Marinobacterium aestuarii: one gene and its partner. The protein of the gene in region 1 binds, or shares a complex with, the protein of each later gene. Links are inferred from orthologs where the notes say so. Each region holds a gene or a part of one and is shown in the gene's direction. Other genes may lie near its edges.

The links. Proteins that work in one complex are often made in the same cells at the same time.
Region 2: the proteins of trxB (region 1) and trxA are in contact, whole or in part, in a crystal structure (PDB 1F6M), measured with the Escherichia coli proteins. The link is inferred for Marinobacterium aestuarii from one-to-one orthologs.

What each region holds. Positions count from the first base shown.
Region 1 is NZ_CP015839.1:2,771,838-2,778,791, forward strand. The notes cover bases 3,584-6,485. They hold trxB (thioredoxin-disulfide reductase), read left to right. Parts: upstream 3,584-4,507; coding sequence 4,508-5,464; downstream 5,465-6,485. Other genes in these bases: A8C75_RS12140 (DNA translocase FtsK), read right to left, coding at 3,584-3,926; aat (leucyl/phenylalanyl-tRNA--protein transferase), read left to right, coding at 5,534-6,241; A8C75_RS12155 (arginyltransferase), read left to right, coding at 6,248-6,485. Also shown: A8C75_RS12130 (replication-associated recombination protein A), read right to left, coding at 1-511; outer membrane lipoprotein periplasmic chaperone LolA, read right to left, coding at 511-1,146; more of A8C75_RS12140, read right to left, coding at 1,149-3,583; more of A8C75_RS12155, read left to right, coding at 6,486-6,954.
Region 2 is NZ_CP015839.1:4,934,668-4,937,447, reverse strand. It holds trxA (thioredoxin TrxA), read left to right. Parts: upstream 1-1,117; coding sequence 1,118-1,444; downstream 1,445-2,780. Other genes in the region: rho (transcription termination factor Rho), read left to right, coding at 1,664-2,780; A8C75_RS21720 (Ppx/GppA phosphatase family protein), read right to left, coding at 1-842. UniProt on the Escherichia coli protein: Participates in various redox reactions through the reversible oxidation of its active center dithiol to a disulfide and catalyzes dithiol-disulfide exchange reactions.

The sequences.
Region 1 (6,954 bases):
GCAGGTCGGCCGCCTCCAGGCTGCGCAGCAGATAGACGCGGGCGCGGGACAGCAGTGCGTTATTGAGTTCGAACGACGGGTTCTCGGTGGTCGCGCCAACAAAAATAAAGGTGCCGTCTTCTATATAGGGCAGAAAGGCATCCTGCTGCGACTTGTTGAAGCGGTGCACCTCATCCACAAAGAGGATACTCTTGCGTCCCGACTGGGCCTTATAGGCACGAGCCTCCTCGATCGCCGCCCGGATATCCTTGACCCCCGACAGCACTGCCGACAGGGTCAGAAAATGGGCATCAATCTGCCGCGCCATCAACCGTGCCAGGGTCGTTTTACCGACACCGGGCGGCCCCCAGAAAATCATCGAATGGGCGACGCCCTGCTCCAGCGCCAGACGCAGCGGCTTGCCGGGCGCCAGCAGATGCTGCTGGCCGGCGTATTCATCCAGGTTACGGGGGCGGATACGGGCCGCTAGCGGCTCATACCCCGGGCTGTCATCGGCAAACAGATCGTCCATCAGGCACCCGGGTCGACTATCAGATCTGCACCATCGGGCACATCAAAGCTGAACAGATCAGCGCCCAGCGTGGGATTCTGCTGCTGGTTGTGAAACTGGATGGTAGTGCGCTGACCGAGAGAGTCTTCCAGCATCAGCTGGCCAATCTGCTCTTCAACAAACAGCAGCCGGATGCGGGTAAAGGTGCTCTGCTCATTGCGTGGCAGCAGTTCGAACAGCGCCTCACTGCCGGATTCATTCACCAGCGTGATGGTGAAATCCTCGCCCAGGCGGTCGATCTGGCCATTCAGAATCAGGGCCGGCGCACTGTTGCCATTGGCATCGAAGGGCTTGCGCGTAACCTGCATCAGATCGGGGTCGTAGATCCACAGGTAGGTGCCGTCGTTGACGATCACCTGGGGAAAAGGCTCCTCGCTGGTCCAGCGAAACAGATTAGGTTTGCGCAGCACCAGAGTACCGTTGGTCGCCTCGGTACGCTGCCCATTATCCGTCACTGAAAACTGCTCGAAATCGGAACTGAAGGTATCGTAGCCCTGCAGCATCTGCTGCAAGCGGGCATCCGCTTCCAGCGCCCAGAGCGGCGCCGAAAATAACGATAAAAGACCTGCAAAACCAACAGCAACTAACTGTTTCATAATCAATCTCTCGGTGGTGGTGGCGCGAGTACTTCGCGCTGACCATTGCTGCCTGCCGACGTTACGACGCCGGCAGCTTCCATGGTTTCAATCATTCGGGCGGCGCGGTTGTAACCAATCTTGAGTTTACGTTGCACACTCGAAATCGATGCCTTGCGACTCTCCAGTACAAAGGCCACGGCTTCGTCGTAGAGCGCATCCTGCTCATCATCGAACAGGCCGGCAGAAGGTGCGCCGCCTTCAGACGGATCGCTCAGAATGTCATCTATATAGGCGGGCGCGCCATAGAGCTTCCAGGCATCCACAATGCGGTGCACTTCATCATCACTCACAAAGGCACCGTGCACGCGGTTCGGCACACTGACCCCGGCCGGCAGATACAGCATGTCGCCGTTGCCCAGCAGGTTTTCAGCACCGGACTGATCCAGGATGGTGCGCGAATCGATCTTGGAGGACACCTGAAAGGCAATGCGCGTCGGCACGTTAGCCTTGATCAGGCCGGTAATAACATCCACCGACGGGCGCTGTGTCGCCAGGATCAAGTGAATGCCCGCCGCACGTGCCTTCTGGGCGATACGTGCAATCAGTTCTTCGACCTTCTTGCCGACAATCATCATCATGTCGGCGAACTCGTCGATCACCACGACGATGTACGGCAGGGTTTCGAGCGCGGGCGCCGGGGTATCGAACGGCAGGCCTTCCTGCTCCGGATTCCACAGCGGATCCTTGATCGGCTGTCCCTGCTCCTGCGCCTTGAGCAGCTTCTCGTTAAAGCCCGACAGGTTACGCACCCCCATCTTGGCCATCAGCTTGTAGCGCCGCTCCATTTCGGCCACACACCAGCGCAGACCACCGGCGGCCTCCTTCATATCGGTAATAACCGGTGTCAACAGGTGTGGTATGCCTTCATAGATCGACAGTTCAAGCATCTTGGGGTCGACCATCATCAGGCGCACTTCATCGGGTGTAGCCTTGAACAGCAGGCTGAGCAGCATGGCATTGACGCCCACCGACTTGCCCGAACCCGTGGTACCGGCCACCAGCAGGTGAGGCATCTTGGCCAGGTTCACCACCACCGGGTTACCGGCGATGTCGTTACCCAGGCCCAGCGTCAGCTTCGATGAGGCCTCGCGATAGGGTTTGGAGTTCAGCACCTCACTCAGGCGCACCGTCTGGCGGGATTCATTGGGTATCTCGATACCCACCACCGATTTGCCGGGAATGACCTCCACCACGCGCACGCTGAGTACCGCCATGGAGCGGGCCAGATCCTTCGCCAGATTGGTAATCTTGCTGGCCTTGACGCCCGGAGCCGGCTGCAGTTCGAAACGGGTGATAACAGGCCCTGGATTCACTTCCACCACTTCGGCGACCACACCGAAGTCCTTGAGTTTGTCTTCCAGCAGGCGCGACATCATTTCGAGCTGGTCGTCGCTATACCCCTGCTCCTGATGCAATTCCGGCGGGTCCAGCAGATCAAGCGAGGGCACCTGCTGGCGCGCAGGCCGCAAACCTGTGGGGCGCTGATCATGATCAAGCCCCAGGTCACTGTCCTGCATCGGCTTGTGGGCTTCGGCCAGCGGCACTATGCGTACACCCTTGCGTACCGCCTCATCCATCCCCTGCCCCGCAGCATCACCTGGCGCCGCCATGCGACCTACCGCGGTATCCAGCACTTGGGATACGGCAACAGGCTCTGAACCGGCGGCTCTGGAATGCACATCGCTGGCATGCCTATCGCTGGCATGCCTATCGCCGGCATGTGCAGCGTTCTGCGTGGCGGGGGCCGCAGCAAAAGGCGCATCAGCGTAATCGCTGTAGTCCTGACTCTCGCTGGCGCGCGGATCTTGCGCCGCTGCCCTGGCAGCCGGGCTTTCTTCGAACGAAAAGCTCGGTTCCACACGCTCGGGCCGGGGCGCGGGGCGGCTAGCTGCAGTCTCACTGCTAGGCCCCTGGGCCGGGGGTACCGATGAATGTGCATCTTCATCGGCAAACTCAGGTGTCAGAAACAGCGGTGCCTGTTCTTCTGTCAAACCGCTGAATGACGGGCCCTGCGCTGCTGCGCCCTGAGAAGACCCAGTGCTAGAAGGCTCAGTGCGAATCCGCGCACTGGATACACTGCTGCTGTAGCCAGGGGCTGCGGCGGGCTTCGCAGCGGCCGGAGTCTTCGTATCAGCGCCGGAACGGGGAGCACGGCGCGGGCGCAAGCGCCCCAGGGACGCAAGCCTGGCGGGTAGGCGCAGCAATCCGCGCCCTATCCAATCCAGCGTCTGGCCAACTGATACCTCGACATAGCAGGTCAACCCCACCAGCATCAGGGTCCAGAGCACGACAGAGCCCCCCAGCACACTGAACCAGGACACGATCCAGTCCGACAATGCCTGACCAATCAGACCGCCGGCGGTAAAGGGATACTCAAATACGCTGTTGGAAAGATGCAGTGATGCCAGCGCACAGAGCCCGGCCACGAACAGCAGGCCGCCACTGGCACGCAGGATCAGGTACGGCATGCCATCGAGCAAGCTAGTCTTGCGACGCAGCAAAAAGCGCAGAGACGGATAGGCAAGCAGTATCGGCACCAGCCAGGCGCCTATGCCAAAGAAGGAAAACAGCCAGTCTGCGACCCAGGCGCCGGCAGTACCGGCAAGATTCCTCACCTCTGGCTGATAGCCCAGGTGAGACCAACCCGGATCCCGGCTGTCATACCCCAGCACCGCTATCATCAGATAAAGGCAGACACCCAGCACCAACATCAGCGCCGATTCTTTAGCAATACGCACCAGCAGTTCCGTAAACGACAAAGATGCTTTCAAATTCTGTTCACTCAAACAACAAGCCCTTAATTTAGCCCGATTTTTCAGGCCAACAACATACCACAATTGGCGGTTTGGGTTGACTCGCTATTGATGCAAAGGCATGAATAAGCGATAGTTACCCGCGATGCGGCACTTGTGGTTAATGAATCAGCACACCGCTGACCGAACGCGATATCTGAACCCCTATTACAAAGACTATACAGGGCAATTCTGACAGCCGGCTGAACAGATGCCCAGGCTCTCATATTGTCAGACAGCCGCATATCCGCCAGGGATTGAATTCAGCGCCCAGCGCCCTCATTTTGAAAGCCTGTCACTTTTGCACAGCGGGTTTTCACAATGAAAGCAGGCATCGACCCAGGCAGAAGTCCGGCCTAACTGAACAGCATCTAGCTGTGGCCTATACGCCCGAGCGCCCGAGCGCCCTGTAGCCGCCGGCCAACGGCAGTCACAGGCCAGATGCCGCCAGGCGTGCGGCGCTGTTCATCAAGCATCGAATCTGACATTTCATTTAACATCTCATCTAACATCGACACGGATCTAACATGAGCGAAGTCAAACACCACCGTCTTATTATTCTCGGCTCCGGCCCCGCCGGTTACACAGCCGCCGTTTATGCTGCCAGGGCAAACCTTAACCCGGTGATCATTACCGGCATGCAGGCCGGTGGCCAGCTGACCACCACCACCGATGTCGACAACTGGCCAGGCGATGCCGAAGGCGTCCAGGGCCCTGAACTGATGCAGCGCATGCAGGCTCACGCCGAGCGCTTCAACACTGAAATCCTGTTCGACCATATCAATGAAACAGACCTGCGCAGCCGCCCGTTTCGCCTCAAGGGTGACATGGGCATCTACACCTGCGACGCCCTGATCATTGCCACAGGCGCATCGGCACAGTATCTGGGCCTGGAATCCGAAGAAGCCTTTATGGGCAAAGGCGTTTCCGCCTGCGCCACCTGCGATGGCTTTTTCTACCGCAACCAGAAAGTCGCTGTTATCGGTGGCGGCAACACGGCAGTGGAAGAAGCGCTCTACCTGTCCAACATCGCCGCCGAGGTCACCCTGGTGCACCGTCGTGACAGCCTGCGCTCCGAAAAAATTCTGCAGGACAAACTGTTCGAGCGCGCCAAGAACGGCAATATCAAGATTGTCTGGAACCACACCCTGGACGAAGTTCTGGGCGATGCCACCGGCGTCACCGGCATGCGCATCCGCAGCACCGAAGACGACAACACCCAGGATATCGAGCTGGCCGGCGTCTTTATCGCCATCGGCCACAAGCCCAACACCGATATCTTTGAAGGCCAGCTGGACATGCACGACGGCTACCTGAAAATTCGCTCAGGGCTCGAAGGCAACGCCACCGCCACCAGCGTTCCCGGTGTTTTCGCCGCCGGCGATGTCAGTGACCACGTCTACCGCCAGGCCGTTACATCCGCGGGCTTTGGCTGCATGGCCGCACTCGATGCCGAGCGCTACCTCGACGATCTGGAAAAGTAAGCCACATCCATGGCAACACCCGGGCAGGCCAGGCGGCCTGCCCGCTGACTGATACTCGGGGAACCCTCGATGATTTCCTGGCTTTCTCGCACATCCCATCAATTCCCCCCTGCATCCCAGGCTCTCAAGGACCCCAACGGCCTGCTCGCAGCCGGTGGTGACCTGAACCCCGACCGCATACTCAACGCCTACCGCAACGGCATCTTCCCCTGGTACAACCCCGGCGAGCCCATTCTGTGGTGGAGCCCGGATCCGCGCTGCGTCATCTATAGCGACCGCTTGCATATATCCCGCAGCCTGCGCAAGCGCCTCAGACGCAGCGACTACCAGGTGACCTTTGATCAGGCGTTCGGCGCCGTCATGGACGGCTGCGCAGCCCCCAGGACCGGCAGCAGCGGCACCTGGATCAGCCCCGAGATGCACGCAGCCTACCGCCAACTGCACCGCCACGGCCATGCACATTCGGTGGAGGTCTGGCAGGAGGGTGAACTGACGGGCGGACTTTACGGCATTGCCTCGGGCCGTATGTTTTTTGGCGAATCCATGTTCAGCCTGCGCACAGACGCCTCGAAAATCGCCTTTGCCTGGCTGGTCGAACAACTTAAAAACTGGGGCTATCCTTTAATTGATTGCCAGGTTCACAACCCGCATCTCGTCACGCTGGGAGCCGAAGAGATCACACGGGAAACCTTTCTTCAGGAACTGGATCGAATTGTCGACATTCCCTGCAGTCCGAGCTGGATATTCGATATCGATGCCAGCGCATTTGGAGGTTAAGACGCCGTGACTACCCTGCGACAACTGCACTTCTACTCCACGCCGGAACACGAGTGCAGCTACATTCCGGGACGCATGGCCCGCACGCTCTTTGTGGACCCCCAGGCCGTCATCAGCACGGACGCCTATAGTCAGCTATCGGACCTTGGGTTTCGTCGCAGCGGCAAGCACATCTACCGCCCCCACTGCGAAGGCTGCCAGGCCTGTGTCTCGGTCCGCATTCCCGCGGATAACTGCCGCCTCAGTAAAAGCCAGAAGCGCGTGCTGAATCGCAACCTGGATCTGTCCTGCAACCGCGTGGTTCCGATCATGACCGATGAGCACTACGCCCTCTATGCGCGCTATATCAATGCGCGTCACGCCGACGGCGACATGTATCCTCCGTCGATTGAACAGTTTCGAGCATTCCTGGTGGAGGGCCACGACAGCAGCTTTTTCTTCGAAGTGCGCCTGAATGACCAGCTGCTCGCCGTTGCGGTGACCGACCAGCTGACCCAGGGACTTTCTGCAATTTACACTTTCTTCGACCCCGATTTACCCAAGCGCAGCCTGGGCACCTACTGCATCCTGACGCAGATAGAACAGACGCGCCAACTGGGCCTGCCTTACCTGTATCTGGGCTACTGGGTGAAGCAATGTCATAAAATGAGCTACAAGATTGGCTTCCGCCCGCTGCAATTACTGCTCGACGGGCACTGGAGTGCACTGCGCTA
Region 2 (2,780 bases), 2.2 Mb from region 1 along the record:
AGAATGGCAAGCCCTGCGGGCAACAGGGCTCGGCGTTCGGCTTTGACTTCGGTGATTTCATCGACGTGACGATAGCCGAGTATTTTCTGGCGTAGCTGATCCAGCGCCCGAGCCGTAATGTGCTCTTCGGTGAGCCCCAGGCTAATGCAGGCGTTGCGGATCGCCTTGATGGTGCCGGATGAACCGACGCAGTTACTCCAGCCCAGGCGTCTGTAGCGCTTCTGAATCGACATCAGTTCACGCAGGGCCGCGTAGGTCGCTTTCTGGAAGGCCGCCTTGCTGATCTGGCCGTCGGGGAAATAGCGCTGGGTAAAGCTCACGCAGCCCATTTCGAGGCTTTCGAGCGCGCGCGGCTGGAATTTCTCACCCAGTACCAGTTCGGTACTGCCGCCACCGATGTCGATGACCAGGCGCATGCCATCCTGTGGTGGGCGGGTCTGGCAGACGCCGAGATAAATCAGCCGGGCCTCTTCGCGGCCGGGAATGATTTCCAGGGATGTTTGCATGATATCTTCGGCCCGCTCGAGAAACTCGCGGCTATTGACGGCTTCACGCAGGGCATTGGTCGCAACAATGCGGATTGCCTTGCGTGGCAGGTCGGAAACACGCTGCGCGAAGCGGGCCAGGCATTCCAGACCGCGCTGCTGGGCCTCTTCGCTCAGCAGCTTATCGGCATCCAGACCAGCGGCCAGCTGGACCTTTTCGGACATGACATCCTGCAGCTTTATTTCGCCGTCTATCAGCTGGGCGACGACCATGTGGAAACTGTTGGAGCCAAGGTCGATCGCCGCCAGCAGGGATGGGGGTGTCGCTGTAGCGGATAGGGGGCTCGTATCATTCATCTTTCTGGTGCATACCATGCCACAGGAACAGAGCGGCTAAGAATATCAGAATAATATGACCATCGATGTTTTTCTGGCTGCGGTGAAGTCGCCTTTACAGGGCCTGAAAACGTCATGATCGGCGCTTAGTGTTCACATTTTTTTTTGTGCAATGGTATCATCGGCAGCAGTTGAGGATATCCCGGCATAATTGTCCCGTCTTACCGGGGTTTTTGGGTCGGAATTTCCGCAGAAGCACTAATATGAACACCTCGCGTGTTTGGAGAATGGTTCCTATGAGCGAAAACATCGTTAACGTCACCGATGCATCTTTCGAAGAGGAAGTGCTCAAAGCAGAGCGCGCGGTGCTGGTTGATTACTGGGCTGAATGGTGTGGCCCCTGCAAGATGATTGCACCGGTACTGGAAGAGATCGCCAAGGATTACGAAGGCAAACTGAAAGTTTGCAAGCTTAATATCGATGAAAACAACGAAACACCGCCGAAGTTCGGTATTCGTGGTATCCCGACCCTGATGCTGTTCAAGGGTGGCAATGTTGAGGCGACCAAGGTGGGCGCTCTTTCCAAGTCCCAGCTGGCTGCCTTTATCGACGCCAATCTCTGATTTGTAATCCGGAGGGCGGAAATGGGTCGGCGCCGCTGATTTATATTTCTTGCCCTCCAGTCTAGACAGCCGCGACCCAAGCCTTTATATTGACTGCGACTGCTGGGTACTTGTCACCCCCCTTTGACAAGCTTCAGACTCCCAGTCATTAGTATCGACCTCTGATTTTCTCCTGTTTTCCACTCTAACTTGGTCATTCGTGGCCCTTCTCCAAAGCATATGAATCTAACCGAGCTCAAAACAAAAAGCGTTCCGGAGCTTCTGGAAATCGCGCAAGAAATGGGAATGGACAACCTTGCCCGTTCTCGCAAACAGGATGTGATCTTCGCAATTTTGAAGAGACACTCCAAAGGCGGCGAAGATATCTCTGGCGACGGCGTTCTCGAGATACTGCAGGATGGCTTCGGCTTCCTCCGCTCCGCTGATTCATCCTACCTGGCTGGCCCTGACGATATTTACGTTTCACCGAGTCAGATCCGCCGTTTTAACCTTCGCACTGGCGATACCATTACCGGCAAGATCCGTCCGCCGAAAGATGGCGAGCGTTATTTCGCGCTGCTTAAAGTCGATGAGATTAACTACGACAGGCCGGAAAACGCCAAGAACAAGATTCTGTTCGAAAACCTGACGCCGCTGTTCCCGCAGGAACGTCTGCGCATGGAAATCGGCAACGGCAGTACTGAGGACATCACGGCCCGTGTTATCGACCTGGTGTGCCCCATGGGCAAAGGTCAGCGCGCTCTGATCGTTTCTCCGCCAAAAGCGGGCAAGACGCTGATGCTGCAGAATATTGCCAGCAGCATTACCCGTAACAGCCCTGATTGCCATCTGATCGTGTTGCTGATCGATGAGCGCCCCGAGGAAGTGACCGAGATGCAGCGCACCGTGCGCGGCGAAGTGGTTGCCTCCACCTTCGATGAGCCGCCGTCACGTCACGTGCAGGTCGCTGAAATGGTGCTGGAGAAGGCCAAGCGTCTGACCGAGCACAAGAAGGACGTTGTCATCCTGCTGGACTCCATCACGCGTCTGGCCCGTGCCTACAACACGGTTATTCCGTCGTCCGGCAAGGTGTTGACCGGTGGTGTTGATGCGCATGCGCTGGAGCGTCCCAAGCGTTTCTTCGGTGCAGCACGTAATATCGAGGAAGGCGGCAGCCTGACCATTATCGCCACCGCGCTGGTTGATACCGGCTCGAAAATGGACGAAGTGATCTACGAAGAGTTCAAGGGTACCGGTAACTCCGAAGTACACCTGGACCGCAAGGCTGCAGAACGTCGCATGTTCCCGGCGATCAATATCCGTCGTTCGGGCACGCGCCGTGAAGATCTTCTGACAA